One region of the Saccharophagus degradans 2-40 genome, then DNA from elsewhere that is predicted to be linked to it. Evidence: predicted binding sites of a transcription regulator. Region 1 holds the regulator's gene; each other region holds the start of a gene.
The links. Region 1 encodes FNR, which switches genes on or off when oxygen is low (the NO sensors DNR and NnrR bind a similar motif). Its sites were predicted from a motif close to TTGATNNNNATCAA; they were not measured.

Region 1 (7,883 bases):
CTTCAATGCAACGACCCGTGAAGCTTTAACCCCACTTAGTTACGAAGGCGAAGGCTGGGGCCTCACCCATACAGACAACTTATTTTTAATGACCGACGGCAGTGAGCATTTATACCTGCGCAGCCAGAAGGACTTTCGCGTACTTAAAAAAGTAAAAGTACACGACCAAAATAAAATCTACCGATTTTTAAACGAACTAGAGTATGCACAAGGGCATTTATGGCTTAATGTGTGGCAAACTAATCAAATATTGCGTGTTAACTATCACACAGGTGAAGTGACCGGAATTTTAGACCTCACTTCGTTACAAAAGCAAAACGGTGGCAACCCTAAGCAAGCCGTATTAAACGGTATTGCCTACGACCCCGAACACAATGCCTACTGGGTAACAGGCAAATATTGGCCCAAACGCTACTTAATAAAAATTTCCACACCCGTCACACAATAAATACCTAAAGTTATACATCATTATCTCTATGCGGATAGAAGCGACAAGCGCATTCCGCTAGAATGACACGAATCGAAAGCAAACAATATTTGAGTATTTATGCACCAAGATTTTACTGTCACAGAGAAAAACGGCATTCAGTTTATTTCCATCCAGAATGACAACTGCAAAGCCGAGGTTTGCCTATTTGGCGGGCATATTACCGAATGGCAGCCAGAGGGCCACGCACCTGTACTTTGGATGAGCGAAACATCGGCACTGGATGGCAGCGCCGCGATTCGCGGTGGCATACCCGTGTGCTGGCCTTGGTTTGGGCCTGTAGAGAACAAGGGCCGCCACGGCCTTGTACGCACAATGAATTGGACGCTAGAAGACGCGAAGGAAGAATCGGACCTCACCGTACTCAAACTAAGCTGTGACATAGGTAAAGACAAAGCCCTAGCTTGGAGCCACCCGCAAATAATAGAGCAAACACTTATTTTCGGCAGCCGCTTAACTCAAACCTGCAAAGTGGTTAATCCATTTAATGCACCGGTAAATTTCGCCTACGCCCTGCATAACTACTTTCAAATAGGCAGCTTAAATCACCTATCCGTGCCTGAACTTACCGGCCAACCTTACTACTGCAAAATAAACGATCTAGAAAATCAGTGCGATACTACAGAGCCGGATTACAACGGCCCCATTGATCGCGTTTATCAGTGCGATGGCCCAGCCAGCATTACCGATAGCATTATGCAACGCCGCATATCTGTTACTAAACACGGCAGTGCTAACTGGGTTTTGTGGAACCCTGGCACCTTGGCGGCAGACATTGACGACATTCATACAGACGGCGAAAAAAGCTATTTGTGCCTAGAAGCAGCAAGCACCTCTGATATAGAGGTTGCCGCCAATAGCAGCATGGAATTTGGCCAAACAATAGCCGTTACAGCATTAGACTAATCAACCGCAAAGCAGGCAATACTCACAGTATGGATAATAAGCGCCCAGCAGTATTAACAACTATGTTGGGCCAATCCACGCCTTGGTTCACCATCGCGTGCTGCATGCTTTTAGTTGTTTGCTATTTTTACCCTCCTATATTCGACCTTTTCTATTTCGAGAGAAACCTAGTAAATGATGGCGAAGTTTGGCGACTTCTCACCTCTCAATTAGTTCACCTCGATAACCAGCACCTACTTTATAACTGCGGTGCCATGCTTGTTTTGGGGCTTATTGTTGAAGAAGAACATCGTATAGATGCAATAGTAATGCTCACCATAGGGCTCGTTGTGGTTGGCGCCTGCCTGCCGTTTAGCCAGCTAGATCGCTATGCAGGATTAAGCGGGGCCATTAACGCTTTGGTACCCCCTGCCATCTGGCTAGTATGGGCAAGATCAAAAAGTATTATTCCTATTGCTATCGCCCTTCTTTATTTTGGTAGGCTCGCGTGGGAATTTACTCAGGACACATCGCTACTAAGTGCAGATTTAACCTGGCCAAGCTATACACCCGCACACTTACAAGGGCTAGCTGCTGGCTTAGGGTGGATGCTAATTCGCGCCAAACCCGTTTTACTCGCTTACCGCAGCCAAACAACACAGGAAGCAAGCAATGAAGCAAGCTAAGGATTACAAACGCATTGTTGTACTTACCGGCGCTGGGGTATCGGCCGAATCCGGGCTTAAAACATTTCGCGACAATAACGGCCTGTGGGAAAACCACAGAGTGGAAGATGTAGCCACCCCCGAGGCCTATGCCCGCAACCCAGAGCTTGTGCAAAAGTTTTACAATGCTAGACGCTCTCAATTACTTACAGCCGCACAACCCAACAAAGCACACACAGCATTGGGGGAATTCGAACAACACTTCAGTGGCGAATTTTTACTGGTTACCCAAAACGTAGATAACCTGCATGAGCTAGGTGGCAGTAAAAATTTAATTCATATGCACGGTGAGCTGCTAAAAGCGCGCTGCCCTGTGAGCGAAAAGGTAAGCGATTGCACCAAAGACCTAACCGATCAATCCCTGTGCGAGTGCTGCACACCGCCAAATTTATTGCGACCGCATATAGTATGGTTTGGTGAAATGCCGTTAGCCATGGATACTATCGAACAGGCCCTGTGTGAATGTGACCTATTTGTATCTATTGGTACGTCTGGCAATGTTTACCCAGCAGCAGGGTTTGTAGAGCTAGCTGCCAGCTACGGCGCAACCACGGTAGAATTAAATTTGGATGCCAGTGCAAATAGCCGAGCGTTTGACACAAGCCTACAGGGGCCGGCAAGTGAATTGGTGCCGCTGTTTTTTGCCTGCTCGTAGTACTTTTTCAGGCCGCGCATAGCGCTAGCTGGCAATATACTTATCGTATACGCCGTAAATAAGTAACGCCCATAATACGGTCATGGTAAATAGTTCTATTTTGGTTTTGGTTGGCTTTTCTTTAGCTACAGGTTCTGCCGCTTTTAGGTTGCGAACTTGTCGAGAAGCACACGCAGGGCAAGCCCCATGCGTAGACGCCTTTTTGAATTTATGACCGCACTCACCGCACTGATAACTCATATTCCCCCTCTGCTCTAACTAAAGTGTAGAAGCCACCTAAAAGCTTCTCAAGTAGGCTTAACCTTCAACGCTTACGTTTGATTCGAATCAATACCGCTTGCATGGGCTTACGATAAAGTAGCCACATGGAAAAAAACTCGCCCCCACCTAACAATGGCTCTTCCACCGTGGAAATTAGCCGCGCGCGCGCAGCTGAACGCTGTGCGGTAACTATTGTTATAGACTCCAATCATATTCGGCCCCTTTACGAGCAATCTTGCGACACCGCGTTTCTTTTGCAACGCGAGCTTGAAGTTTGGGCCACAGCGCTCAACCACCCAACACTCACCGAGTTCACGCTACACAACCCTACGCGCTTTTTGCGGGCACACGAAGTTACCGCACTCATACGCACATTAGCAAAGCTATACAATATACAGCCTATCGAAAAGCGGCTACACACTGTTAACTGCGATTTAACGGACCTTAATTGCAACTGGCTGGGGCTGTTCAAAGGTTTAGGCTTCAACCGCTGCTTAGTTGAGATAGCGCTTTCAGACTTAGAAAACACTCCAATTGTGATGCAAAAGCTGGCAAAAATTAAAGAATTCGGTTTTGCTCAACTGGGGTTAGTTGTATACCCTGCACCGGCATTGCCAGATCTAAAAACCGCGATTACCCCACTACTTAAAACCTTTAATCAGCTGCACATTTTTTTGGGTCACACATCACACAATGCGCTCGACACCAACTTCGAGTTAGAACCCGACGAAGACTCGCACATTTCCATTAACGTGGGCCCGGGAGTAGACGCATTCGTCTATTCCGAGCACAGATACAAGCTCCACAATATCTCACTTTATACTCAAGCCTTGCTTAACCATAAGCTACCAATTAGTACACCAATCACTCTACCGCCGAGGCCAATTAACTAGGCAAAGAAGCCTTTGACATTAGCCATTAGTATCCATATCCTTGCTCGCAATCTAGCAATCAAATACCTGCCGTACTCTGGACCGAATTATGTCCCAATCCGAACCTACATCATGTCACCACGCCCCTCAGGTGAACTGTGGTGACTGCCGTTTATCGGCTATATGCTTACCCATAAGCCTCGCGTTGGATGACATTGCTAAATTAGACGACATAGTTCAGCGCGGCCGCCCTTTGCAAAAAGGCCAACCACTTTACGAAGCAGGCGAAGACTTTAAAGCTGTTTACGCATTAAGATCTGGCGCAGTAAAAACCTCTACTATCAGTAGGGATGGCGAGGAGCAAATTACTGGCTTCTACTTGCCGGGCGAAATTTTGGGGTTAGATGGCCTAGCAACGAATGTACATTCCAATACCGCAATGGCATTAGAAACCTCAGCGATTTGTGAAATACCCTTTTCGCAACTCGAAGACCTGAGCATGAAGCTTCCCAATTTGCAGCGTCGCTTCTTTCAACTTATGAGTAAAGAAATTAGCCACGAGCAGCAGCTCATTACCCTGCTAAGTAAAAAAAATGCCGACGAGCGCATTGCGTCCTTATTAGTTAGTATATCTACAAGAAACCACCATCGGGGCTTATCAAGCACCGAGTTTTATTTACCCATGTCACGCTCAGATATGGGCAACTACTTAGGCTTAACCATAGAAACCGTAAGCCGTGTAATGAGCAGACTTCACAAACAAGAAGTAATAGCTCTTGATAAAAAACACGTGGTTATCAATCAAATGGATAAGCTGCGCGCTATCGCCTCAACGGCAGATTAATTTTTCGCGCAAAACTTCACCCAATTTTTGAGTTCTATTGCGAATGAATGATAAATATTTAGCCGTTATCAATAAAATTGACGCGGCAAATGCACAAGACCCCAATCAAGAAACTGCAAATGGCGAGCCTATTGCCAAAGAACTTTTGTACTCTCAAAGAATGACAGAAGTACTTAATAGCTTTGCCCCGCAAGCGTCCGAGCACCTACAAATTGCCGCTCGCGCACAACATATAGAGCGCTGGAAATCACCGCGTAGCGATTACCCCGAAGGTCGCACAGGTTACAAACAATGGCGCGCAGAGCTTGGGCTTTTTCATGCAAAGCGCACTGGCGAGCTTATGCTGGAAGCCGGCTACAATGAAGAAGATATCAGTCGCGTTAAATATCTTGTGCAGAAGCGAGGCCTGCGCAGAGACCCAGAAACTCAAACTCTGGAAGACGTTATATGCCTCGTATTCGTACTTTATTATTTAGATGATTTTGCTCGTAAGCACGATGAAGCAAAACTGATCGATATTATTCAAAAAACATGGGCAAAAATGTCTGATGCAGGTCATCAAGCCGCCCTTGCAGCAACTCTCCCAGATCATTTGGCCACACTTATCAAGAAAGCGCTTAGCGAATAATATTCCATGTTTGCAGTAATTAAACACATTCACGTATGGCTCGTGCTATTAAGTATTGGCGGGTTTGCCGTTAGATTTCTTTGGCTAATGGGAAACTCTTCCAAACTTCAATTGCGTGCAGTAAAAATTGCACCACATGTTATTGATACCCTTTTACTTGTTACCGGTGTAACCCTTGCGGTAATGCTTCGCTACTCGCCATTTGACTATTCTTGGTTTTCAATCAAATTACTTTTGGTTATTACCTATATTGGCTTAGGTATCACTGCCTTCAAAATCCCCCATAAACACCTGCGCGCAATTTTTGGAATTAGTGCCCTCTTAACTGCTTGCGCAATTATTATATTGGCCACCAGTAAGCCGTTTTAATTCCTCTCGGCAAGAATGCAGCCCCGTTATACATTCTTATATAACTTTTCACTATTTAAAAAGTAAAAGACCTTTAAAACTCGTCTAGACACAAGGAACTATGTCACGTTTTACTTGACATTTTAGTTGGTGACGCTTTTAATGGATTTAACGGCTGTACATTCATTCTTATAACAAATAGTTACTGGCGGACCCCTTCTATGAAAAATCTGGCTGCACTATTAACTTTAGTTGCATCATTTATTATCTCGAACGCGTACGGATGCGATGAGAAGTGCCAGAAGGAAAAGGCAGAACAAGCGAACAACGTTAAATTCCCAGGCTACGTAACATGGAGCTATTGCGATGATATTCGCATGGAATTTATGACCACTACCCTAGGTAGCGTGGGCAACTATGTAGAAAACAACTTTGATATGCGCTACAAAGGCGGGCTAAGAAACACCCGCAACTTTTTAGCCGAGCGCAAAGAATGGCTACAAGAGTGCGACCAATACCTACAAATGACAGGTAAAGGCCACATTTTCGAAACCGAAAAAACCACCAAGCAAATCTATGCAGCTATAGATAAGCTAACCAAAGAATTTGATGATCTACTCGCAGGTATTACTTACTCAGCAGAAAGCGGCCAAGATTCAGGCACCATTTTATTAGAAAAATACCAAACTCTGTTTAAAACAGTAGATAATCACAAAACCTTAATGCACTTAAAAGGCAAGTATGTTGTAAGGTAGTGTTTTGGCAAGTAAAGCTAAGCACGAGCTCATAATTTGGCGCTGCTGCTTTATTAACACCCATAAAAAACCGCCCTAGATGGCGGTTTTTTTATGGGTAACGAAACGGCAAAAGCACCAGCATCAACTACAGGCTGCCCACGTTTTTCATATGCTCTTCCCTAGCCTTGCTCACAATAGCCTTCATGCCACAGCGCAACAACCGCGCCTCCTCCACTGCCGTTAAACCGGTTGGAAAATTTGTGGGAATTAACCCCATCGGCTGTCGCGGGTTGCCCTCTACGGTAATTCTACAACCCGTCTCATGAAACGCCGACTTTGATTTAAGGTCTACTTTCCAAGCATCGAAATCCATCTTCAAACTCCATTGTGCGGAACACTCAACATCCGTGTTTTAGGGTGCTAACCAAGTTTTATCGGTAAATCAGGCCCGCTTACTCCCACTCAATCGTAGCAGGTGGTTTACTTGATACATCGTAAGTAACCCGAGACACGCCTGAAATCTCGTTAATAATTCTGTTTGATACCTTTTCTAACAGCTCATAAGGTAAGTGGGCCCAGCGGGCTGTCATAAAGTCGATAGTCTCAACGGCACGCAACGCAATAACCCACGCATAACGACGCGCATCACCAACCACACCTACAGACTTAACCGGCACAAACACAGCAAAAGCCTGGCTGGTTTTATGGTACCAACCCGCCGCGTGCAGCTCTTCTAAAAAGATAGCATCCGCTTCACGCAGTATTTCAGCATACTCTTTTTTCACTTCGCCTAAAATACGTACACCCAAACCCGGACCCGGGAAAGGATGACGGTAAACCATATCGTACGGCAACCCTAATTCTAAGCCTATTTTGCGCACTTCGTCTTTAAATAATTCACGCAACGGCTCTACAAGCTCAAACTGCATATCCTCTGGTAAGCCACCTACGTTGTGGTGGGACTTAATAACGTGCGCCTTGCCTGTTTTAGAAGCGGCAGACTCGATTACATCTGGGTAGATAGTACCTTGCGCCAACCATTTAACATCTTTTAGCTTACTCGCTTCTTGGTCGAAAATATCGATAAACGTATTACCGATAATTTTGCGTTTTTTCTCTGGGTCACTTTCGCCAGCAAGGTTGCCAAGGAACAGGTCTGCAGCATCGGCGCGAATCACTTTAACGCCCATGTTTTTTGCAAACATGTCCATCACTTGATCGCCTTCGTTTTTACGCAATAGGCCGTTATCAACAAATACACAGGTTAACTTATCGCCAATAGCCTTGTGCAATAGCGCGGCCACTACAGAAGAATCCACCCCGCCAGACAAACCCAGCAATACTTTGTCGTCACCAACCTGAGCGCGCACACGCCCGATTGCATCTTCAACGATATTTGCCGCTGTCCACAAGGCTTCGCAACCACATAGCTCTAATGCAA
Region 2 (7,883 bases), 1.8 Mb from region 1:
ATTCCTGAAATGACAGGCCTGTTAGATAAAATGTCTGATCAAGACTTAGCTAATTTGGCGGCATTCTTCGATAGCAAGCCTATGCAGTTAAGCGGTGCTAAAAAAGCAGAAGTACAGTTAAACTCTGGTCAAAAAGTAGACGCGCTTAAATTAGGCGAGCAGATCTACCGCGCCGGCAACCTAGAAACCGCAGTACCTGCATGTAGCGGTTGTCACTCGCCAACCGGTAAAGGCAACGAGCCTGCTGGCTTCCCGCGTTTAGGTGGCCAACACGCAGACTATATTGCTAAGCAATTGCGCGACTTCCGCGCGGGTAACCGCACTACCGATGGCGACGCACAAATTATGCGCGGCGTAGCTAAGCACTTAAGCGATGCCGAACTAGAAGCCGTAGCCAATTATATTTCTGGCTTACACTAGGCTCGTGCTAGTTTAGTTGAATAAAAAACACCCGCTAACTGCGGGTGTTTTTGTATCTGCCTTCGCAAATTGTGAGGCAAGGGTGGAAGCGGGGTAGCTGACAGGGTAGAGAAGGCAGCTTTTCATCCGTAAAATGCGCCGTTAAGCAGATTGCGATGCAACTCTGGTGTATTCTTCACCTCTAATCACATTCCCTTAAAACATAAAACGAGTTAACTAAAACTTTAGGAGAGAATCATGCAACGTCTTGCCCTTATATTGGGATTAACGTTGGCACTTGCCGCTTGTGGTGAGAGTGCTAAAACCAGTGATGCAGCCAAAGAGCAGGCGCCATCTAAACCAAGTGAAGCGGCGCAGGTTGCTGAACAAACTAGCGAAGCCGCGCAAACGGCTAAGCAAGAAGTAAAAGCAACGGCTAAAGAAATAAAAGATGATGTTACAGCCGCTGCAGATATGGCTGCCGAAAAAGCACAAGCTGCAGTAGAAGAAACCAAAGAAGTAGCGAAAGACGTTAAAAAGCAAGTTGAGTCGCAGGCGTTACCCGCTACTATGTTCCAAGAAGGCACGCATTACGAAGTACTCAAGCAGCCAGTACGCACAATTACCCCAGGTAAAATTGAAGTAACAGAAGTGTTTGCATACAGCTGTGGCCACTGCTTTAACTTCGAGCCTATTGTAAATGCTTGGAAGAAAACCCTACCCGACTATGTTCAGTTGGTTAAGTCGCCAGCCATATGGAATGCCAGCATGGAGCCCCATGCGCGCATGCACTTCGCAGCCATTGCGTTAAGCGTACAAGACACAATTAGTGCAGCGGCATTTAATGCTATTCACCGCGAGCGCAAACCATTAAGTTCTCAGGCAGATATTGCCAAGTTGTTTGTTGCCGCCGGTGTAGATGAAGCCAAATTCAACGAAACCTATAATTCGTTTACCGTAAGTAGCCAAGTGAATCAGGCTAATGCACGCGCTCGTAGCATGATGATATCTGCAACCCCAGAAATTGTGGTAGACGGCCGCTTCCGTATTTCTACCCGTTTTAGCGGTGTAGAGTCTCAGTCCGACATGTTAAAAGTTGCTAATTTCCTTACCAACCAAATTCACCACGGTAAGCTGTAATACCTCCTCTATCGCCGATGTGAGTATTCACTTCGGCGATTCTCTTTGCTCGGCCCTTTCTTAGCCTCTTCTGTTTGGCGCGCATCCTCCCCAGCTGTAATTTCTGCTCTATACTCATAACAACTCTTTTTACTTTTCCACCCGCCTGTTCAAAGTAAGGCTTGCGGTGCAAAAGCTTCTCTTTGTTGGATTACAAGCATGACTGGAATAAGCGGGTACAAAGAAAAATACCTCGCCGCTTTAGACGAGCAGGAAAAGCTCGAGCGCAAACACGCACTGCAATTAGACTTGTTGCGTAAAACCATTGTGCACTTAAGTGTGGCTGCTAAGGGGCAGGAGTCCAAATTAGACGCATCCCTTATTGCGCTGCAAAACAAAATGCGCGGCGGCAGTGGTGCAGATGTGTTTGAGCAGATGGAGCGAGTGCAGCGGGCAGTGGGTGAGTTTGATCGCGAGCGCGAGCAAGAGTTACAGCGGGTGCTAGATTGGTTTAAGTCGGCTGTGGATAACTTAATGGAATTAAGTGTGCCCGCCGATTTGCGCAGCCAGTTGTCGCTGTACAAAAAGGGCCTAAAATCGCAGTTAACCAGTTATCGTGCATTTGGCGAAGCGGTAAACGAACTAAGTGCATTGCAAAAGCGGGCTCTAGCAGCGGCAGCCAACCCAAATAAGGGGTTGTGGCAGCGTATTAAGGGTGGCAAAACCCTAGAAGATAACGCGCCAGCCAAGCCCAGCCGCACCTCAGCCGAGCCTGTCGAAGCGCCAGTCGAACGTGATTTGGGGCCGAAAGAGTCGGTAACAAAGACCCCGCCCATTACGCAAGTCGATGATCCCGCCGCAGAAGATTCCTACCCCAAAGTAGCCCAGCGCATTAACGCCACACTAAAGGCATTAGTTACCAGTATCGAGCCCAACGATATGGTGCGCAGAAAAGTCGAGATTGTGCGCGACCGTATAGACCGGGGTATGGATTGGTTTGCGCTGGCCGTAACCCTAGAAGATATTCGCGATATATTAATGGCGCGCTACTTGGCGGCAGATAAAGCGTTTAGCGAATACTTGCTGAATATAAACCGCGAGCTGGTATCTATAAGCGAGGCGCTGGGTGTAGCAGAAGATGCAGAGCAACAGCGCGGTGGTGCGGCCGAAGCGCTTACGGCGAGCGTGAGCAAATCTGTTAAGCAGCTGCAGGCGGATGTTGCGAAATCCAATAGCCTGCCAGATCTGCAATCGACGGTTAGCGACCATATTCGTACTATTCAAAATGCGCTTTCCACCTTTAAGCAGGCGCAGCCGGCGCCCAGTCAAAGTTTGTCGGCCCAGCTTAAGGCGCTCATGGATAGGGTGAAAACAGTAGAAGAGGAATCGGAAAAATCCCGCGCGCAATTGGAAGAGCAGCGCTATAAAGCCACCCACGACCCCCTAACAAGCCTGCCCAATCGCGAAGCCTATAACGAACGCGCCTTTCACGAGCTGCACAGGTTTAAGCGCTATGGCCACCCTTTAACACTGGCCGTGTGCGATTTAGATCACTTTAAAAAAATTAACGATACCTTTGGCCATCAAGCGGGGGACAAAGTATTAAAGCTAGTTGCTCAAGTGGTATCTACACGCTTGCGCAATGTAGATTTTGTGGCCCGCTACGGCGGCGAAGAGTTTGTGTTAGTTATGCCAGAAACTGATGCCGAGCAGGCTAAAACTGTGCTGGATAAAATGCGAGCTGCCATTGCGAAAACGCCATTTCGGTTTAAAGATAGCCCGGTAACTATCACTATGTCATTCGGCATAGTACAGTTTCGGGGTGAGGATAGCGTCGAGTCTGCCTTTGCGCGCGCAGACAAAGCCTTATACGAGGCGAAGGCAAATGGCCGCAATCAATGTGTTATTGCACCTTAAGTGGCGAATACAAAGGTGGAGTTGTCGACCGAGGGGTTGGAACTGCATTATGATGCTGCCCCATGAATCCTATTCGTATTATTTATACCCCCATTCCTCAAGCAGGCTTTTCTGAGCAGTGGTGTACCGCTGTGGAGGCGATACTCGATCGCCACGAGCTAAGTCGCCTAGCAAGCTATAAGCACAAAACATTAAAACACCGCTTTTTATTAGGCCGCCTGTTAATTAAAACCGAGGTGAGTCGCCGTTTGCACTGCGAGCCTAAAGATGTACGCTTGGCCTACAGCGCCAATGGTAAACCCTATGTTCGCGCTCACCCTGAGCTGGCTATTTCTATTAGTCATTGCGATTCGTGGGTGGCGGTTGCGCTGGCGAGTGAGAATATGGGTATAGATATTGAGAGCCTAATGCGTTCGGGCGAGCCGTGGAACAATGCCGCGCGCCTGCTTAACACCAGCGTGGCAGTTACCCTAAAACAAGTGGGTATATTTGGCACAACGGTGCCCGCCATGTTTGGCGCCATTTGGTGCTGCATGGAAAGCCAAGTAAAAGTAAAAGATTCTTCTGTGTTCTCTGAACGCAAACTTATGCTGCCCGCACATTTTATTAAGGGCAAAACCTACGCAATAGAGTGCGATAACAATCAACCTTTTAGTGCAGCTGCTTACACCATTGGCGATGCGATTTTGGCTGTAGCGCTAAAGGGCAGTTTTAGTGCCGAAGCGTTTGCCAATAGAATAGTGTTAGAAGAAAACTTGGCCTCGGTAGATTACGACAATGGCAAGAAAAAACGCGAACACCCTAATCCGTTTTTAATGATGACGGGAACGCAGAGTTAATCGACATATGTTAAAAGCTGTAAGTTAAAATCTAAAATTTAAAACTTAAAAGCTAAATGGTGACCTAACGGTTAATCATCTCTTTAATTCTTTGTATTAAAGCAACCTCATCTAGCGGCTTGGTAAGTAGCTCGTCTACGCCACTGGCCATAATACTTTCGCGCTCACCCTGCACTGCATGTGCGGTGAGGGCAATAATTGGAATAGAAGCAATAGCGGGTGTGTTGCGAATTTGCTGCGTTGCCTGTTTGCCATCCATGCCGGGTAGAGAAATATCCATCAGAATAAGTGTGAAATTGTGCGATTCCAGTAACTTTAACCCGTCTTCTGCTGTGTCTGCACATACAACCGTATACCCTTCGTCTTCTAAAATCCAAGTTACTAACTGCTGGTTATCGGGATTGTCTTCGACCACTAAAATTGTATGTGCAATAGACATTGACGGGTTTACCTTATTAAGGGCTAGGAGTGTTAGTTACACCTTAAAGCGACCAACGGTTTGATGCAAATTATCCGATAAATTACGCAGCTCTTGCGCGGCTGTGGCCAGTGATTGTGCACTTTCTGCGGTTATTTCGGTTTGCTCAGAAATATTCACCATATTTCGGTTAATTTCTTCGGTTACCGTGGTTTGTTCTTCTGCAGCGCTGGCAATTTGCACGTTTAAATCCACTATTTGTTTTACCGCCTCGGTAATATTGGCTAATGCTGCGCCTGCGTTATTGGCGGCATCGACGTTTTCGCCTACTTTGCGGCTACTGCCTGTCATGCGCTCTACCGCGGTATCTGCACCGCCTTGTAGGCGCTCAATTACTTCGCGTATCTCTTGGGTAGACTCTTGCGTGCGTTGGGCCAGGGTGCGTACTTCATCGGCTACCACTGCAAAGCCGCGGCCTTGCTCGCCCGCGCGCGCGGCTTCAATAGCGGCATTCAATGCCAATAAATTAGTTTGTTCGGCTATGCCGCGAATCACATCCAGTACGGCCCCAACACTTACCGAATCTTCCTTAAGTAAATTAATAGCGCTAGATGAAGTTTCTATTTCTTCCGCTAAGGCTTCTACACCGCGCGCCATGGCGGTCACAATTTTTTGTCCGTCTACGGCACATTGATCTGCACTTTTGGCTGAGTCGGCGGCACTGGAAGTATTGCGCGCTACCTCTAACACGGTTGCGCTCATCTCGTTAATGGCGGTTGCCGCCATGGTGGTTTCTTGGCGCTGGCGATCGGCGGTTTGGCTGGTGGAGTTACTTTCTTTATCAATGTAGTTAGATTTGTCTGCAAGCTGATTGGATACCGCCACTACATTAGCGATACTTTCTTGTAAGTTAGCCACAAACACATTGAACTCGTGGGCTATTTGGCCAAACTCATCTTTACCTGTTGTTTCTAGGCGCTGGGTTAGGTCGCCATCGCCTTCGGCTATAGATTTAAGTCGCTCTAGTAGCGCATTTAACCGCGCACCGGCAAAGCGTGGCAGCAATATGCCCAGCGCTAGGCAAAGTGCTAAGCCCACAATTAATAAGCTCATCATTTTAATTTGGGCAGCCGCAGCGCTGGCTGCTATTTCATCGCTTAACACAACAGACTTGCGATGGGTAAGCTCGGTTAGGGTATCAATCACATCGCGCATTTCATCAAATTGGGTAGCGGCTTCGCCCATACTTATTTGCACGGCGCTTGCGCGATTTGAATCCAAGCTACTGAGCAAACGCTCTGTTGTTGCTCTGCGTTTATCAAAGCGGCGGTTAAAGTCGCCAACCAAGCTCTTTATTTCCGAGTCGTCCATTAATGCTTCGAACTTGGCTACGCGGGTTTTAGCTTGGTCGAGGTTCTCATTCAGTGTTTTGCGCAATTCACTGGCGTTTACTTGATTGGCAGGGCTTAACACTAAAGTCCGCTCTGCAATAAGCGATTGGTGCAAATCGCGATCTGCCTCTAGTAGAAACTCCGTAGCTGGTAAATTGTTCTCAGTTACCTGCGCTGAAGAGCGGCTTATTTCACTAAGAATCATCATCGCCATAAGGGCTATAAAAGCCATTAATAGGCCAATAAGGGCCAAGGGAAGACGTAACTTCCAGCGGAATGAGAGATCGTTAAACCATTCCATAATAGGTACTCGCTGTTTTTATTTCAAAATGAGATAGAACCAGTGACGTGAGAATAATTCTATCGCTGCATTACTAACTATAGACCCAATTCTTTCCAGCATTAGTTGATTTACCTCAAAACTTGTTTCCGCATTGGGTGTTTTACTTTACCTATACAAAAAGCGGGTTAACGGGAGGCCAACTATGTCCGAAATGGAAACTGATCCAGCCATGCAGGTAGAAAAGCGCCAAGAGCGGCGCATGTTTATGTTTATCACCATTGTCCTCTTTCCCCTGTTATCGGTAATGCTGGTGGGCGGTTATGGCCTACTTATATGGGTTAGCCAAATGATATGGGGGCCGCCAACCGCATGATCCAAATACAGCAAGCGCAAGAGCCGGTGCATATCACAAGTTTTATTCTGCTTGTGCAGCATGGCTTTGCCGAAAAAATACTGCGAGCCTATGCCAATAACCCCGATATAGAGATATGCCAGACCGAGCAGCCAGAAAAATTGCTGGTGCTGGCCGAGGCCGAAGATACCCAGCGCATTCGCGACTATATGGACGAGTTTGCCGCTACCGAGGGGGTGATATCCACCACCCTTGTTTACCACCACGCCGAAAGTGAATCTGCCCTAAGAGAGGCATTGTAATGACCGTTACACGAAGAGACTTTGTACGCCATCAGGCACTGGCTACCGCTGCGGCCGCCGCAGGCGTTGCCGTACCCGCTGCAGCAACCAATATTGTTACCACCGCCGCAGACAACAAATTAGTTTGGTCGAAAGCGCCATGTCGCTTTTGCGGCACCGGCTGCAGTGTGAATGTTGCCACTAAAGAGGGGCGCGTTGTGGCCACCCATGGCGATATTAAATCGCCCGTTAACCGGGGCCTTAATTGTGTAAAAGGCTACTTTTTATCAAAAGTAATGTACGGCGAAGATCGCCTTACTCAGCCGTTACTGCGCAAAAAAAATGGTGTTTATGCCAAAGATGGCGAATTCGAACCAGTAACGTGGGAAGAAGCTTTCACCATCATGGCAGAAAAATTTAAAAAAACGCTCAAAGAAAAAGGCCCCGAAGGCATTGGAATGTTTGGTTCTGGCCAGTGGACTGTGTGGGAAGGCTACGCCGCATCTAAATTAATGAAGGCGGGTTTTAGAAGCAATAATATCGACCCGAACGCGCGCCACTGTATGGCATCTGCAGTGGGTGGCTTTATGCGTACCTTTGGTATTGATGAGCCCATGGGCTGCTACGACGACTTCGAACACGCCGACGCCTTTGTCTTGTGGGGCTCGAACATGGCGGAGATGCACCCTATATTGTGGACGCGTATTGCCGATCGTCGTTTAAGTTACCCGCACGTACAAGTTGCGGTTATGTCTACCTACGAGCATCGCAGTTTTGATTTGGCCGACTTGGGCGTGGTGTTTACGCCACAATCCGATTTGGCAATTGCCAATTTTATTGCCAACTACATAATTCAAAATAAAAAAGTAAATTGGGATTTTGTT
Region 3 (7,883 bases), 1.2 Mb from region 1:
GCGTAGGCTAAACGTTGGTTGTTTTCTGGGTCGTCTGGTGCGTATTTTACCGCATGCTCAGCAGCGGCTACGGCCATCCAGTCGTGTTCCTTTTCAGCGTATTGTTCGCTTAGCTCTTTCCAAGTGTGCGCATTGCGCGGCTGCTGTTGGATGGCGCGAAATAAAATAGGAATAAGAGTGTCTGCGCTTGCGTCGCCGCTCAAGCGAGCATAACTGATTTTGGCCGGCGAGCTCACATCTTGCCGTATAAACGGGTTTAGCGCGTTAAACGCGGCTTCTACTTCTTGCTCGGAATAATCATTTTTCCAAAAGCTGGCCCACATTAGCGTGTCGTAATGAGCTTGTTGGATGTTAATGTTGTCTGGTTGCATGGCCAGCGATTTAGCAAATAGCTTTTCGGCTAATAGCAGCGGCATAAGCTGCTCGGTTTGCTCCCAGCGATTGTATTGCTCTGCGCCCATGTCGAAATAATCGAAGGCGGTAAGAGGCTTTTTAAAGGCGGGGGTGTCTTGTTTGGGGGCATTGGTCCCGCAGCTGCTTAAAGCGAGCACAGTCGCCGCAATTGTCACTGCACGGCTTAGGGTATTGGTATATTTGTTTTTCATTGTTGTAGTCCATGGTCCTTGGTGTCGTTATTTTTAAGCGTTATGGGTTAGGGCAAGTAACCCAGGCTCTCTGCTTTTTCAAACGATGCCATTGAATCTTCAATTAATGAATTGAAGCCCTGAACCATGCCGAGTACGTGCCATGCCTCGCCACTCTTTTTGTTTAGCGCCACTGCTTTTTTCGCGGGCTCCAGCGCCTTTTCGAAGTTGCCTAGCTCAATGCGGTGGCGTGCTAGCGCTAGTTGATAGGAGAAACTTTTCTCGCCATTTTTACTTTTTATATTTTCTAGCTCTGCCAGACCCGAGTCTGCAGGTGCGGCCCGCTGGCTTACCATCCACGAGCCTATTTGGTTTAGCTTTGTTAGCTGAGCGTAGTAATCTTGATATTCTTTAACGCTTAAATGGTGCATGGGTTTGGTGAATTCCATGGTTACCACATAATCGTTACCTTTTACTTCGCCTTTTTGTTTTAAGGTGAAGTATGGGGTGGTCATATCGTCACTGGCACCTAACAACGTGGGGATGGTGTGATCGGTACCACGAAAAGTAGAGGTGGAATAGAGCTTCCATTCAGTTACGTCCCAGTACGCATTCTTTCTTGTATCTGGAATTTGCATGCTGGAGTAATTGCCAAACAAATTATTTGCTTGGCCAAAACTCGCGCCTAAAGTTTCAAAGTTATCTTCACTATTTTTAAACGTTAACGTGCCTTCTATATATGCTGGTTGCCAAAGTTTCTCGCTGTTTTTAACGTTGCCTACAACACTAAAGTCGAGCGAATTGCTAAATAGCGAAGAGAGAAAGTTTGAAATATCGGTTTCTCTATCGTTGTTGTGAATCCACCAGTTGCGAATGTTTTGCTCGAAAAAGCCTGATAGTTCTATGCGTACATCAACTTGCATTTCGCCATTGTGTGGACGGTGATAATCTAGCTTTACGTGTGCGTAGTCATCTACAAAGCCTTCGTTGATGGTGGTGAGCTTGCCGCCAGTGCCATCGACGATTAAAGCCGTTTGACCTTTGGCGTAGTTAGACATACCTGGGTATAAGCTGCGATCGCCAGTGGTATCCATCCAGATGGGGGCGTAGTTTCCACTGGCTGGTATGTAAATTATCATGTGGTCGAAGATGAGATTGACCAGCGTTGTATCGCTGCGGCCAGCCGAAGCTGTTTCTACCAGCGCGGGAAGAGCGTGTACACCTAGCATGCGCAAAAGCGCTACGCCTACAACGGTTTGATCCTTACAGTCGCCGTAATTATTGGCAACAATTTCATTGGCGAAGTGGGGTTCATAGCCACCGCGGCCCAAGTGGGCGAACACATACCGAATATTGGATTGTAAGTAGCTGTATACCGCTCGAATCTTTTCTTCTCTCGTCGCGTTTTCGGCTAGGTTGAAGCTTGAAACAATGGCTTTAAGTTCGTCGGTTGGCTGGATCTTGTCCTTCACGTTGCTCCAAGTCCATGCATCCACAGCGCTCCAGTTATTGAGCGTGGATATACGTAGCATGGGGGCAAGCTTGTGCAGGTCTTCGCTCCAGCTTTCTGGGTAGAGTGGGGCAACCTTATTAATGCTCCAGGTGCGGGTAGTGATGCCATTCGCTTTTTTGGTTTTTGCTTTGGCGGGGAACCCCATGAACGCTTTGGTGTGGAGGGTAAGATCGCTAGGCGCATTGAGAGTGAGGCTGTAGTTATGAACATAGTCGCCTCGCCAGCCGTCATTGCCCACTTTGGCTTGAAACCAGTAGGGCATGGCTCTTTCGGTGAAAAGCTCGGGAAAGGCTAGCTCGTTACTGGTTTGCGAATACTGAAACTCGATAATTGAGCCAGGAGAAACATCGGGCAGAGAAAAAACCAATTCACTGCTGTCGGAATAGAAATCTTGCCCGCCTCCCGTTACTCGCACCTGCACGGCATCGCTGGCGAGGTTGTTGATTTTACCGGTTGCAGAGCGCACGCGAGCGAAGTCGAGGCTTGTATTCGAATAGTAATGGTTGTATTGAATGGCTAGGCGGCCGTAATCGCGCGCGGCTTCGAGTGTATTGATACGTATGGAGTAGTAATTTTGCTGCTCCCAGTGGCCGCTGGCCTTGACGCTGCTGGTATTGATTGCGTGCAGCACCTCCGCTTCGTGCGCAGTGGCGGGTATTTGGGCTTGTGCTTGCAGCGACGGCGCGAGGCTAGCTTTTACCGGTGGCTCCTGCATGGGTTTGGGCTCTGTATGTGCGATACCGCAAAAAAAGCAGAGGATAAAAAGGGTGGCAAGGTGCAAAGGTGATGAAAAGCTGCGCGGGGGTAAAAAGGTCATGTATCAATCCAATCGTGTCATTATATCTGGGCCTAGCACTCAATTGCTGGGGCTTGTTTCCATATTATGTAAACCGCGTGTGTTCGTTCGAATAGTGGTGCGGGTACCAACTAAATGTATCATAAACAAATCGGTCAGGGCATTCGGTACGTGCTTCTTTGTTAGGGCTTTTGCGCAAATACCTATGGGAAAATGGAAGCTAAATACCTCTAATGGCGTTTTTAGGCTAATTGGTTGATCAATTGCGCTCAATTATGGAGCGCAATACTGTTATTTGGCGCGTGTAGCGTATACAATTGCGCCCCCAGAATTAGGGCCAAGTGCTTTAGTGCTGGAACCTTGTTCATCAATCCCTTTTTTCTTTTTCTGCGCCATTTAGCTGGCCGTCTGTAGCGGAGTTCGTATGTCTACAAACAGTTCGATCAAAAAAGTTGTTCTAGCCTATTCTGGCGGCTTGGATACTTCTGTAATTGTTAAATGGTTACAAGAGACCTACAACTGTGAAGTAGTGACCTTTACCGCTGATATTGGCCAAGGTGAAGAAGTGGAGCCCGCGCGTGCTAAAGCCGAAGCGTTGGGTGTGAAAGAAATTTACATTGATGACTTGCGCGAAGAGTTCGTACGCGATTACGTATTCCCAATGTTCCGCGCGAATACTATCTATGAAGGTGAATACCTTCTAGGTACCTCTATTGCACGCCCACTTATTGCTAAGCGCTTAATTGAAATTGCCAACGAAACTGGTGCTGATGCCATTTCTCATGGTGCGACTGGTAAAGGTAACGATCAGGTGCGTTTTGAGCTGGGTGCATACGCCCTTAAGCCTGGCATTCATGTTATTGCCCCATGGCGCGATTGGGATTTAACTTCCCGCGAAACCCTTATGGACTACTGCGCTAAGCACAATATTCCTGTTGATTACACCAAAGCGAAGAAGAAATCGCCTTACTCTATGGATGCTAACTTACTGCACATTTCTTATGAAGGCGGTATTTTGGAAGATCCATGGGCAGAAGCAGAAGAAGACATGTGGCGCTGGAGTGTTAGCCCAGAAGCTGCGCCAGATCAGCCTGAATACCTTGAGCTTACCTTCAAGCACGGTGATATTGTTGCCATCGACGGCGTAGAAATGTCTCCTGCCACTGTACTCGAAACCTTGAACAAGCGCGGTGGTGCACACGGCGTGGGTCGTTTAGATATCGTAGAAAACCGCTATGTAGGCATGAAGTCTCGCGGTTGTTACGAAACCCCAGGGGGCACCATTATATTGCGCGCTCACAGAGCAATCGAATCTATTACTCTCGATCGCGAAGTGGCTCACCTTAAAGATTCATTAATGCCCAAGTACGCCGAAATGATTTATAACGGTTACTGGTGGAGCCCAGAGCGTCAAATGTTACAAACCGCTATCGATAACTCGCAAGGCCCAGTAAATGGCGATGTGCGGGTTAAATTGTATAAAGGTAGCGTAACCGTTGTGGGTCGTCGTTCTAACGACAGCCTATTTGACGAAAAAATAGCAACATTCGAAGACGATGCTGGTGCTTACAACCAGAAAGATGCCGAAGGCTTTATTAAACTCAATGCTCTGAGAATGCGTATTGCAGCTCAGAAGGGACGTAAACTGCTGTAACACAGTTTTTTACGCATAATCCGAGGGGTTTGCTAACCTTACTGATGCAGCCAAAAGCGCTTCACTGGTGTTGGTAAACTTCCCTTAGCTATTTTCGTATCTGTTTTACCTAACAAATACAAAATAGGCTAATAAGAACAAAAACTAATCTTTACTCGTCGTATTACTTGCTAAATGCGGTAAGTGAGTGGAGAAAACTATGTTATTTGACCTACATCAATCGCACAGCGATACGGCTCCCTATACTTATGGGTTCGAGCCTATGGTGCGAAGTCGTGTCCGTTAGAAAGTTAGGGCGGCGCTAATTAGTGTAACAGTGCGCCAATACTATGCTTGGCCCCGTCAAATAACTATGTGTTGGTACATACAGAATTTGTTTTTAAATTTAAAGAGAAGGTGTGACTATGACCAGCGATCAGGCTTCCCATTCGGGGCTTGAATCTAGCGCGGGAGCGACTCCTGCGTTGGACGATAAATATAATTACCAGGTGGTGCGGCAGTTCAGCGCCATGGCAATTGTTTGGGGTGTGTTTGGCATGGGTATGGGGGTGCTTATCGCCGCCCAGCTAATGTGGCCAGAACTCAACGACTTTTTCCAACCATACAGTCACTTTGGACGACTTCGCCCATTGCATACCAACTCGGTAATTTTTGCATTTGGTGGCTGTGCGTTGTTTGCAACCTCGTACTATGTGGTGCAGCGCACCTGTCAGGCAAAACTGTTTGGTGGCTTTTTAGTGCCGTTTACCTTTTGGGGTTGGCAGTTAGTTATTGTTTCTGCTGCTATTACTTTGCCAATGGGGTTAACTACTACCAAAGAATATGCCGAACTAGAGTGGCCAATTGATATTCTTATTGCGTTAGTGTGGGTCTCTTACGCTATTGTGTTTTTTGGCACCATTGTTAAGCGTAAGACCTCGCATATTTACGTAGCTAACTGGTTCTTCGGTGCATTCATCGTAACTGTTGCTATTTTGCATATCGTTAACAGTGCGGCTGTTCCCGTATCGCTTACTAAGTCTTACTCTGCCTATGCTGGCGCCATGGATGCGATGATCCAATGGTGGTATGGCCACAACGCTGTGGGCTTCTTCTTAACAGCGGGCTTCTTGGGCATGATGTATTACTTTGTGCCTAAGCAAGCGGATCGTCCGGTTTATTCCTACCAGCTTTCTATTGTTCACTTCTGGGCTCTAATTTCTATCTATATTTGGGCTGGTGCTCACCATTTGCATTATTCTGCGTTACCCGACTGGGCACAGTCTTTAGGTATGGTGATGTCTTTGATTCTGCTAGCGCCTTCTTGGGGTGGCATGATTAACGGTGTAATGACTCTTTCTGGCGCGTGGCACAAATTGCGCACCGACCCAACATTGCGTTTCTTAGTGGTTTCATTGTCGTTCTACGGTATGTCTACCTTTGAAGGCCCAATGATGTCTATTAAGACTGTAAACGCCTTATCGCACGATACCGATTGGACTATTGGTCACGTACACGCAGGTGCATTAGGTTGGGTTGCAATGATTAGCTTTGGTGCCTTGTACCACATGATTCCAATCTTATCTCGCAAAGCCACTATGTGGAGTGTGAAGCTTATTAACACGCACTTCTGGTTAGCTACCGTGGGTACTGTTTTATACATCTGCTCTATGTGGGTAAACGGTTTGATGCAGGGCATTATGTGGCGTGCATACAACGCCGATGGCAGCTTGACTTACAGCTTTGTTGACTCTGTTGAAGCGAGCTACCCAGGTTACTTTGTTCGTTTTCTTGGCGGTGCGTTTTTCTTAGTTGGTATGTGCTTAATGGCGTATAACGCCTACCGCACTATGAACGATGCAGAAGAAGAAACCGTTGCAGAACCAGCGCAAGCCTAAGGAGACCGACAATGAAGAATCATGACATAGTTGAAAAGAACATCGGTTTAATGGTTGTACTGGTAATTGTTGCTATTAGTTTTGGTAGCTTGGTGGAAATTGTGCCGCAATTCTTTTTGCCGCAAACTTCCGAGCCAGTAGAGAACCTAAAGCCGTTGGCAGCCGTAGAACTTGAAGGTCGCGACATATACATTCGCGAAGGCTGCCACGTGTGTCACACCCAAATGGTGCGTCCATTGCGCGCTGAAGTTGAGCGTTACGGTCATTACTCGGTAGCCGGTGAATCTGTTTATGAGCATCCATTTTTATGGGGCTCTAAGCGCACAGGCCCGGATTTGGCTCGTGTAGGTCAACGCTACAGCGATACTTGGCACAAAGCGCATTTGTACAACCCGCGCAACGTAGTGCCAGAATCCAATATGCCAGCTTTCCCATGGTTGTTTGATGCCAAGCTAGATGGCAAATACACCGCTAAAAAGATGGAAGCGTTACGCAAAGTTGGTGTGCCATACACCGATGAAGATATAGCTGGTGCTCAGGAAGCTGTTAAAGGCGTTACTGAAATTGATGCGCTAGTTGCGTATTTGCAACAACTTGGTTTGCTATTCACCCATAAGCGGTAATTCCTATGGAAATTAGTAATTTGCGCGGTTTATCTGTTGTTTTTATGTTCATCGCTTTTGCGGGCGTGTGCTGGTGGGCATTTGCCCCCAGCCGTAAAAAACGCTTTGAAGAAGACGCGAACTTACCGTTTGCCGACGGCGAAGATGAAAACAAATCTGACGCGCAGAAAAAAGATAACCAACTTCATTCTGCTAACGCCGAGAATGAAGAGAAGCGAGACGAACAACAATGAGCATTTTTTGGAATTTTTGGATTATAGGGTTAACCCTCGCGTGCCTAGCGCTTGTATTTTGGGTGCTTATGGCTAACCGCAAAGTTGCGGTATCTGACGATGAAGAGGCCGAGAACCGTACCACTGGCCACGTTTACGATGGCATTGAAGAGTACGATAACCCGTTACCATTGTGGTGGTTTAAATTATTTATTGGCACCATGATTTTCGGTGCGATCTACCTTATTATTTACCCTGGGTTGGGTTCATATAAAGGTATTTTAAACTGGACGTCTGTAGGCGAGCTTAAACACGATCAAGAGAAAGGCTACGAAGAAGTTGCCGAAACTTTTGAACTTTACGCCAATACGCCAGTAACCGAGTTAATGCACGATGGCGCAGCCATGAAAATGGGTGTGCGTTTATTCGCAAACAACTGCGCGGTTTGTCACGGTGCAGATGCTGGTGGTAACTTTGGTTTCCCTAACTTAACCGATAAAGACTGGTTATACGGCGGCACCCCAGAGAAGATTAAAGAGAGTATTACTCACGGTCGTCAGGGTAGTATGCCGGCTTGGGGCAACATTTTGGGTGATGAGAAAACCCAGTTAGTTGCTAACTACG
Region 4 (7,883 bases), 170 kb from region 1:
ATCCAACTTTAACTGTTTTATAATATCGGTAACCCAACCGCTACCAAAGGATTCCCACGCAAGTACATCTACACCGCGCTGGCCGAGCATAGACCACATAGCCATTTCCACAGCGCCAGTATCGGAGCCTGGCACAATACCTACGCGGTAACCTTCGGGTAAACCCAAAAGCTCGGCAGTCAAGCTACAGGCACGGGCTAGCACTTCTTTACCTAAACTAGAGCGGTGCGAACGGCCTAAGGTATCTAGCTGAAGCGCACTTACATCGTAACCTGGGCGCTTGCTGCATGGGCCAGAAGAAAAATTAGGGTTGTTGGGCTTGCTTTGCGGCTGCATGATCTTCCTCAATAAACGTAAAAGCCCTCACTCGTTGAGGGCCTTTATGGGTAACGTATAAGAAACTATTTTTAGCTCACCGCCCGTAAGCGGCCATAAAAATGGGGCGCCATTATGCCATTAAAACCTAGCTCTAGGTAAGGATAACGGGCGCTTTTCAGTCAAATTGGAGGCTAATTCTGCACAAAAAAGCGGTAAAAAGCTGTTAATACATCAACGTGTAAAGCTTGCGCTGATATTCAACCGCCAAAGGGTCGCCTTTGCCTAACACAGCTAATATATCGACATACTGTTTTTTCACTTCGCCATCTTTTGCATTAAGGCTTTTACGCAACAGCGGAAACAGTAACTCAAGCGCATCTTTATGGTATTCGCCATGAGTATACTGGGCGGCTAATTGCATTTTTGTATCTATATTATCTGGGTCGGCAGCCAGTGCCGCCTCGAGGGTTTCGATTTCTGGCGACTTACCAGCCTGTTTGGCAATATCGAGCTGCGAACGCAGGTTGCCGTATTCAGCATCTTGCTGATCTACCAGCTTCACCGAGTCCAGCAGTTCTTCGGCCTGCTCAAAACGCTTAATATTGATATAGCAATCAACCAAGGCAAAAAGTACCGCAGCAGCCTGCATAGATTCTTCGTATGCAGGTGTTAATTCAGCTATTGCCTCACCGTACTTTTCTTCTTCCATTAACAACTTGGCGCGACCAAGTGCCAGCTCCCAGGGCTTGGGTAGATATTTGTTTAACAATTCACGCACCGTCTGCTCTGGCTGCGCACCGTTAAAACCGTCTACTGGCTGGCCGTCTTTCATTACCATTACCGTTGGCAGGCTTCGCACACCAAATTGGCTGGCAATCATGTTTAGCTCATCGGCGTTTACTTTTGCCAATAAAAACTGGCCGGCATACTCGTTGGCCAGTTTTTCTAGCACTGGCATTAAAGATTTACACGGTTCGCACCACTCGGCCCAAAAATCTATCAACACTGGGCGGTTAAAAGACTCTTCAATTAGCTGCGCCTGCGCATTTTCTAGGGTTATCTCTACAATATGCTCACTCATTATTGCACTCCAGTTAGGCACAGTTTATGCAGTCTCTAGTTTGCATGCGCCAATATGACTTTGTTGTTTATTAACCTGCACCTAAAGTGGGGCTTAATGATAAAAAAACAAGTTCACGCGCCGTTTTCGAGCATAAGCTGCAAACAAATGTGTTCGGCGTGCCACATTTTGATTTAGACCATGTTCATAGTGTGAGTAGCTAGCGTAATATTGGTGCAGTAGTTGCCCACTACACTCTCGCGACGCTTTTTTAGCAAAGGCGTTAAGAGCTATTGATTTGTTTTAACTGTTCGACCATTCAAGTATGCAAGGAGATTACACAGTATGAGTAGATTAGCACTAGTGACTGGCGGTACTCGGGGAATTGGTGAAGCGATTTCAGTTCGTTTAAAAGAAGCAGGTTATCGCGTTGTTGCTAGCTATGCAGGCAACGATGAGAGCGCCAATAAATTCAAAGAAAAACATGACATCCCCGTGATTAAATTTGACGTATCTAGTTTTGACGCGTGTACAGAAGCCGTTAAAAAAATCACTAGTGATATGGGGCCAATAGAAATTCTTGTTAACAATGCGGGCATTACTCGCGACAGCACTATTCATAAAATGAGTGCCGAGCAGTGGCACCAAGTGCTGGATACCAACCTTGGCTCTTGCTTTAACATGTGCCGCAACGTGATTGAAGCGATGCGTGAAAACAAGTTTGGTCGTATTGTTAATATTGGGTCTATAAACGGCCAGGCAGGCCAATATGGTCAAGTTAACTACGCCGCTGCCAAATCTGGTATTCACGGCTTTACTAAAGCATTGGCACAAGAAGGGGCAAACCAGGGCATTACCGTAAACGCTATTGCGCCAGGCTACATTGCTACAGATATGGTACGCGCAGTACCAGAAAAGGTGCTTGAAAAGATTATTGCCAAAATCCCTGTTGGGCGATTGGGTGAGGCAGAAGAAATTGCCCGTGGCGTAGAGTTTTTAGTATCTGATAACGCGGGCTTTATTACTGGCTCTACCCTGTCAATTAACGGTGGCCAACACATGTATTAAGCAACTTTCGCCGCTTACAGCGCAGCTAGACGAAATACACGCCAGCTGCGCTTTTTACTTCCTGCAACACACGCTTAATTGTGTGTTTCTAATTCTTGCTCTTCCGCTTTTACAGGCTCGCTAGCTGCCTCTGGTTGAGGTTCTGCTTTTTTAGCCGTCTTTTTCTTGGCAGCTGTTTTCTTTGCCGCGGGTTTTGTAGCCGCTGCTTTCTTAGCAGGCTTGGCTGGCGATGCTTGAGTCACTTTTTCAAATTCCGCAGTAAGCGCACTAAAATCACCTGCGTTTTCTAACGCTTCCACCATTAACGCTTCACTCTCTTTAAAAGCTTGTGGCGTTTTCTTTATGGAGTCGACATAAATACCCTGCAACTTACTAGAGCATTTTTTATGTAACGTCCATACGGTTTCTAAAGAGTCAGCCTTTGATAAATCATCAGCCAATTCTGAACAACTAACAACCACCTCATCTAGCAGTTGGGCTTGCTGCCCAAGTACTGCCTCGAAGGCTTTAAGGTTGGCATCCCAGAGAGCCAACATTGGCGCAAATACCGGCCCGATTTGTTCCGAAACTTGCTCTGAAACTTGATTTGAAAATCTGTAGTCCATAACACACTCCTAGTCAGGCGAGAAACCCGCCCACAAACGTGAATTTTGCGGCGCAGCATCAAATATTATTCTTGCCAAAGGCCAACATCAATACCCTTTGGCGCCAATTAAAAAAATTGTGCGTTTTTTCTAAAATGTTTCCATCCAGACATTAAAAAGCCCGGCAGTACCGGGCTTCAACATCAGACAAGTAACACGCTCAAATCTACCTTACGCTGGCGTGTTGCTTTTAATTACGTCGCTTACTTTCTCTTGGGTAGCAGTCATAAAACTGTATGCATCTGTAGAAGCTGCAATCATTTTTTCTTGCACAGATTCCAAGTAGTTCTTTTGCGTTTGATAGATGCCAGAAAAGTCTTTCTGAGCACTAAGCTCTTTAGCGTAGGCCATGCTGTCGCTTACCATATCGCTAACAAAAGCTTTTTGCTTTTCTGCAACTTCCTCGAGCATCTTAGTATTTAATGCGGCTAAATCGCTCATTGGTTTAAAAGCGGTTTGAGATTGTTCAAAGATCTTGTCTAACATAATGTGATTCTCCTGAGGGTTATGCTGCACTGCAAAACACAACTTAAGTGTAAGGTGTGAGCATGACAGAATCAAGACAATTTTGCTGCACTGCACAAGAGAAACAAGATCATTTAGCGATAGCTAAATTAACCCTTAATAACCGTTAGTTATGAGTCTTCTTCCGGTGGTTTCTCGTTCTTTTCGGGCTTTTTGGCGCCACTCGCCGCGGGCTTTGCAGACTGAGTAAACGCGTTCCACATGGACATATTTTGCTCTATAAATTGGCCAAATACGTTCATTGGCGACGATGCATCCATCACCCCTTTCATCATTCCCTGCACTGTATCTTGCTGGTCTAAAAAGGTTGCCACACTTTGCTCTAAGTATTGGCGCATAAAGCCTTGCATATCGTTACCGTAAAAGCGGATTAACTGCTTAAGCAAGGTTTGTGTGAGCAACGCTTGATTCTCGTTGCTCTCCACTTCACTAATAATTTGCAGCAAAATCGATTTGGTGAGGTCTTCCTCTGTTTTGGAATCGATTACGCGAAACTCTTTGTGTTGCATAACCAGCTCGCGAATGCCATCTATGTTTACATATTGACTTTGAGAGGTGTCGTAGAGCCTACGATTGGGGTATTTTTTAATTGTTATCACTGTGAAGCTTCCGCATAAATGACTGTAACAGCGCGCCGTGGCTGCCCCTAAAATGTAGCTGGCATTAGCCAAAACAACACCTGCGCGCTGTTTTAACAGAAGTATAGCCCTTATAGGGCTTGATGATCGAGCCTAACCTTCACATAGCTTCCCGGCGCATCACCCACTACTGGGTGTTTTTTGCTGCCTACTGCCGGTGCAGCACACTGCTCTCCCGCCCTTGCAGCTAACCAGTCGCGCCAGTCACTCCACCACGAGCCCTCTTGCTGTTTCGCTTCGGCCATCCAGCTTTCGGCGTCCGCAGCTAAGGTATCGTTTACCCAATGTGGATATTTGCCGCGGTCTGTGGGGTTAACCACACCGGCAACATGGCCAGACTCTGTAAGCACAAAGCGCACTTGCGCGGCTTCATTATTAGCGAGTATTTGCGCGCTTTTATAGGCGGCCTGCCAAAGCACAATGTGATCCGCTTGTGCGGCCAAACAGTAACTCGGCACCCCCACCTGAGCGAGGTCTACAGGGGTATCGCAAATGGTAAGCGCACCTGCGTGTTTGAGCTGGTTATCTAAATACATATTGCGCAAATAGTAAATATACACAGCCGCCGGCACATTGGTGGAATCGCTATTCCAATACAAAATATCGAAGGGCATTGGGTCTTTGCCCTTTAGGTAGTTATCGATAAAAAACGACCAAAACAAGTTATTTTCGCGCAACAAGCTAAAGCTTAATGCCAGCACTCGGCCGTCAAAGTAGCCTTTGGTTTTTACGGTTTTTTCAATCACCGCAAAGCTATCTTCCGACAGGTAATTTCCCACTTCGCCAGGCTCAGAAAAATCAAATAACGTAGTGAGAAAAGTACAGGTATTGATACGGTTATCACCACGGGCCTTAAGCACGCTTTGGGTAATACCCAGTAATGTGCCACCAACACAATAACCCGCCACGTTTACTTTTTCTGCGCCGGTTATTTCGCATACTGCATCAAGTGCGGCTATAGCGCCCAACTCTACATATTCATCAAAGCCAAATGTGGCATGCTGCTTGTTGGGGTTAACCCAAGAGGCCATAAACACGGTGAACCCTTGGCTTACCAACCACTTAACAAGGGATTTCTTTTCACCTAAATCAAGTATGTAGTACTTGTTAATAAACGGCGGCAAAATGAGTAGCGGCACAGAATGTACCTGCTCGGTAGTAGGCTTGTACTGTATAAGCTCAATAAGCTCATTTTTAAACACTACCCCACCCTCGGTATTAGCGAGATCTTTACCCAATACAAAAGCGTCGCTTTTAACCTGAGTAATTTTTAACGCTTCGGTAGGGCTTTGTTCTAAATCGCGCATAAAGTTATCCATGCCGCGCGCGAGATTTTCCCCTTCTGTTTGCAAAATTTCTTTGCACACTTCGGGGTTGGTGAGTAAGAAATTGGTAGGGGCTACAGAGCTAACATATTGCCGCGTGTAAAAACGCACCTGCTCTGCGAGCTTTGGGTCGTCGAACTCCATAGAGTCGACTAATTGATTCATATACTGCGCATTTAGTAGGTAAGCTTGCTTAATGTAATTAAATACGGGGTTGCCATCCCAATCTGGGTCGGCAAAGCGCTTGTCGCCTTTTGCAGGCTCTATTAACGTCTCTACATTACCCCCTAAAAACGCCTGGCTTGCGCTTTGCCACAGCTGTTGTTGTTGCTGCATAAACTGCATTTGCTGGTTTAGAAATTGCTCGGGGTTAATGCGCACACTGCCCTGTTCGGGCATTACCAAGCCCGCAGGCGGCTCACTGCCGTCGCTAGCCATAGTATTGGTTAACACTCGGTTCATTACATCGGCGGTTAATTTACTGAATTCTGCACTGTATTTTTCGATATAACCAAGAACTTGCATGCGTTCCTGTTGATTCATAGCCAATCCTTAATAAGGCACGAGAAGCATTAATTGTTAACGCGGTGAGGTAAAACTATTTATCGTCGCTTTTCTTGGCGGCGGCCTGACTGTATTCGGTAAACATCGCTTGGCTTTTTTCTGCCATACCTTGCCAAAAATCAAATATTTGTTGTGGCTGAAAGTCGTTATTTTTGACAGCTTGATCGTAAGAGTGGGCAATAGTACCCAGCATGGCCTTTTGCAGCGATTCGACATTACCTTCAAAAAGCTCAAGCACTTCCTGTGGAGAGATGTCTATTTCCATTTTGATTTTCATATTTCACTCCTAGATACATTAAACCAAGTGACTCGCCGCCAGTGACATTACTATTTAGTTTCTACTATTTAATGAGCACTACTTAATTGTCCAGCCACCATCAATAACCAGTGATTGCCCCGTCATGTTTTTTGCAGCATCAGAAATTAGAAAATGCATGCTAGCGGTTAGCTCTTCAAAGCTAATAAACGCTTTTTTAGGCATGGGCTCAAGCATAATTTTATTGATTACGTCATCTTCAGAAATACCGTGCTCAGCAGCTTGCAGCGCTATTTGTTTTTCTACTAAGGGCGTTTTTACATAGGAGGGGCAAAGCGTATTAATGGTGATATTGTGTTGCGCGGTTTCTAGCGCCACTACTTTGCTAAACCCAATTAAGCCGTGTTTTGCTGCCACATAGGCACTCTTGTAAGGTGAAGCCACGTGGGCGTGTATGCTGCCTACATTAATAATGCGTCCAAAGTCGCGCGACTTCATGCCTGGCAATACTGCACGGGTTAGCATGGCTGGGCCAACAAGCAATACATCGTTTAATTTGCGCCACATATCGGCAGGGAAAGATTCGAGCTTGGCCACATATTGAATACCTGCGTTGTTAACTAAGATATCAATATTGGGAAATTGTGAAACAACAGAGTCGATTGCAGACTGATCGCTTACATCCAACTTAAACGCTGTGGCCATACCGCCGACAGCTTGAATAGCGTCCGAGACTAGCTGGGCCGCGTCCAAATTTAAATCGGATACCACTACATGATAACCGCTGCGCCCAAGCGAGAGCGCCATGGCCTCGCCAATACCACTGCCAGCACCCGTAACAAGTGCTATGCGGGGTTCATTACTAGCAAACTCACTGGACATTGTGCCCCCTGTGCCTGAATTAACGTAATGGAAAAAAGATTGTAACCCAAAAGTAATTACAACCTTACCATTACTTTATTGCAATGCAACAAATTAATACGGGGGGCTAATTATTGAGCCATTACCCATTATTATTGGTAATAGCCCTGTTAGAGGCAGTTAAAAATAACGCCGCAGTGCCAGTTGAATGTAATCTTCGTTTCTAAAACTGTAATCGGGTGAACGCACATCGGCATTGGCAAAGGCTCGCAGTTCTGCCTCCAATGTCCAGCTATCGGTTAAGCGACGACTAGCCTCCAGCGAAAAAAAGCGATTGCCGTATTCTACATCCTGACTAAACAGCGCAAGAATTTGTGTGTTGTCTAAATCGTTGAATGCCCAGCGCCCGCCAAACACCGCATCGTTTTGCGAAATGGGCGCATACTGAGCGCGGCGGTCGTCAAATTGGTACTCGGCTATTACACCTAGGTCGCCATTTGTGCCAGCAATAGAATAAAACGTGTACTCCAAGCCGCCTGCTGCCGAGGTATGCCGGCCTATAAAGTTGTCGCTTTTACTCACGACTTCTAGCTTCCATAACCAAGCTTCTACGGTCGCCTGAAC

Region 2: SDE_RS00420 (periplasmic nitrate reductase, NapE protein) is a predicted target of FNR. The motif match lies at 6,490-6,503, and genes of this name have one in related genera.
Region 3: ccoN (cytochrome-c oxidase, cbb3-type subunit I) is a predicted target of FNR. The motif match lies at 4,754-4,767, and genes of this name have one in related genera.
Region 4: phbB (acetoacetyl-CoA reductase) is a predicted target of FNR. The motif match lies at 1,568-1,581, and genes of this name have one in related genera.

Annotation. Positions count from the first base shown of each region.
Region 1 covers NC_007912.1:1,885,108-1,892,990, reverse strand. The annotation lists gene SDE_RS07695 (glutaminyl-peptide cyclotransferase) at 1-448, shown strand, start outside; gene SDE_RS07690 (D-hexose-6-phosphate mutarotase) at 548-1,393, shown strand; gene rrtA (rhombosortase) at 1,423-2,058, shown strand; gene cobB (Sir2 family NAD+-dependent deacetylase) at 2,045-2,752, shown strand; gene SDE_RS07675 (hypothetical protein) at 2,777-2,992, opposite strand; gene SDE_RS07670 (hypothetical protein) at 3,118-3,906, shown strand; gene fnr (fumarate/nitrate reduction transcriptional regulator Fnr) at 3,995-4,729, shown strand; gene SDE_RS07660 (DUF4202 domain-containing protein) at 4,767-5,357, shown strand; gene SDE_RS07655 (SirB2 family protein) at 5,364-5,726, shown strand; gene SDE_RS07650 (hypothetical protein) at 5,927-6,460, shown strand; gene SDE_RS07645 (hypothetical protein) at 6,588-6,815, opposite strand; gene guaA (glutamine-hydrolyzing GMP synthase) at 6,895-7,883, opposite strand, start outside.
Region 2 covers NC_007912.1:97,397-105,279, forward strand. The annotation lists gene SDE_RS00390 (c-type cytochrome) at 1-420, shown strand, start outside; gene SDE_RS21005 (DsbA family protein) at 658-1,539, shown strand; gene SDE_RS00400 (GGDEF domain-containing protein) at 1,738-3,435, shown strand; gene SDE_RS00405 (4'-phosphopantetheinyl transferase family protein) at 3,498-4,274, shown strand; gene SDE_RS00410 (response regulator) at 4,339-4,713, opposite strand; gene SDE_RS00415 (methyl-accepting chemotaxis protein) at 4,750-6,384, opposite strand; gene SDE_RS00420 (periplasmic nitrate reductase, NapE protein) at 6,569-6,739, shown strand; gene SDE_RS00425 (chaperone NapD) at 6,736-7,020, shown strand; gene napA (nitrate reductase catalytic subunit NapA) at 7,020-7,883, shown strand, end outside.
Region 3 covers NC_007912.1:3,063,062-3,070,944, reverse strand. The annotation lists gene SDE_RS12695 (hypothetical protein) at 1-605, opposite strand, end outside; gene SDE_RS12690 (DUF3857 and transglutaminase domain-containing protein) at 653-2,914, opposite strand; gene SDE_RS12680 (argininosuccinate synthase) at 3,318-4,547, shown strand; gene ccoN (cytochrome-c oxidase, cbb3-type subunit I) at 4,952-6,424, shown strand; gene ccoO (cytochrome-c oxidase, cbb3-type subunit II) at 6,436-7,047, shown strand; gene SDE_RS12665 (CcoQ/FixQ family Cbb3-type cytochrome c oxidase assembly chaperone) at 7,053-7,280, shown strand; gene ccoP (cytochrome-c oxidase, cbb3-type subunit III) at 7,277-7,883, shown strand, end outside.
Region 4 covers NC_007912.1:1,719,000-1,726,882, reverse strand. The annotation lists gene SDE_RS06985 (phosphoserine transaminase) at 1-336, opposite strand, end outside; gene trxA (thioredoxin) at 542-1,399, opposite strand; gene phbB (acetoacetyl-CoA reductase) at 1,724-2,446, shown strand; gene SDE_RS06970 (hypothetical protein) at 2,521-3,051, opposite strand; gene SDE_RS06965 (phasin family protein) at 3,262-3,576, opposite strand; gene phaR (polyhydroxyalkanoate synthesis repressor PhaR) at 3,726-4,214, opposite strand; gene SDE_RS06955 (PHA/PHB synthase family protein) at 4,325-6,121, opposite strand; gene SDE_RS06950 (hypothetical protein) at 6,177-6,419, opposite strand; gene SDE_RS06945 (3-hydroxybutyrate dehydrogenase) at 6,498-7,280, opposite strand; gene SDE_RS06940 (hypothetical protein) at 7,440-7,883, opposite strand, start outside.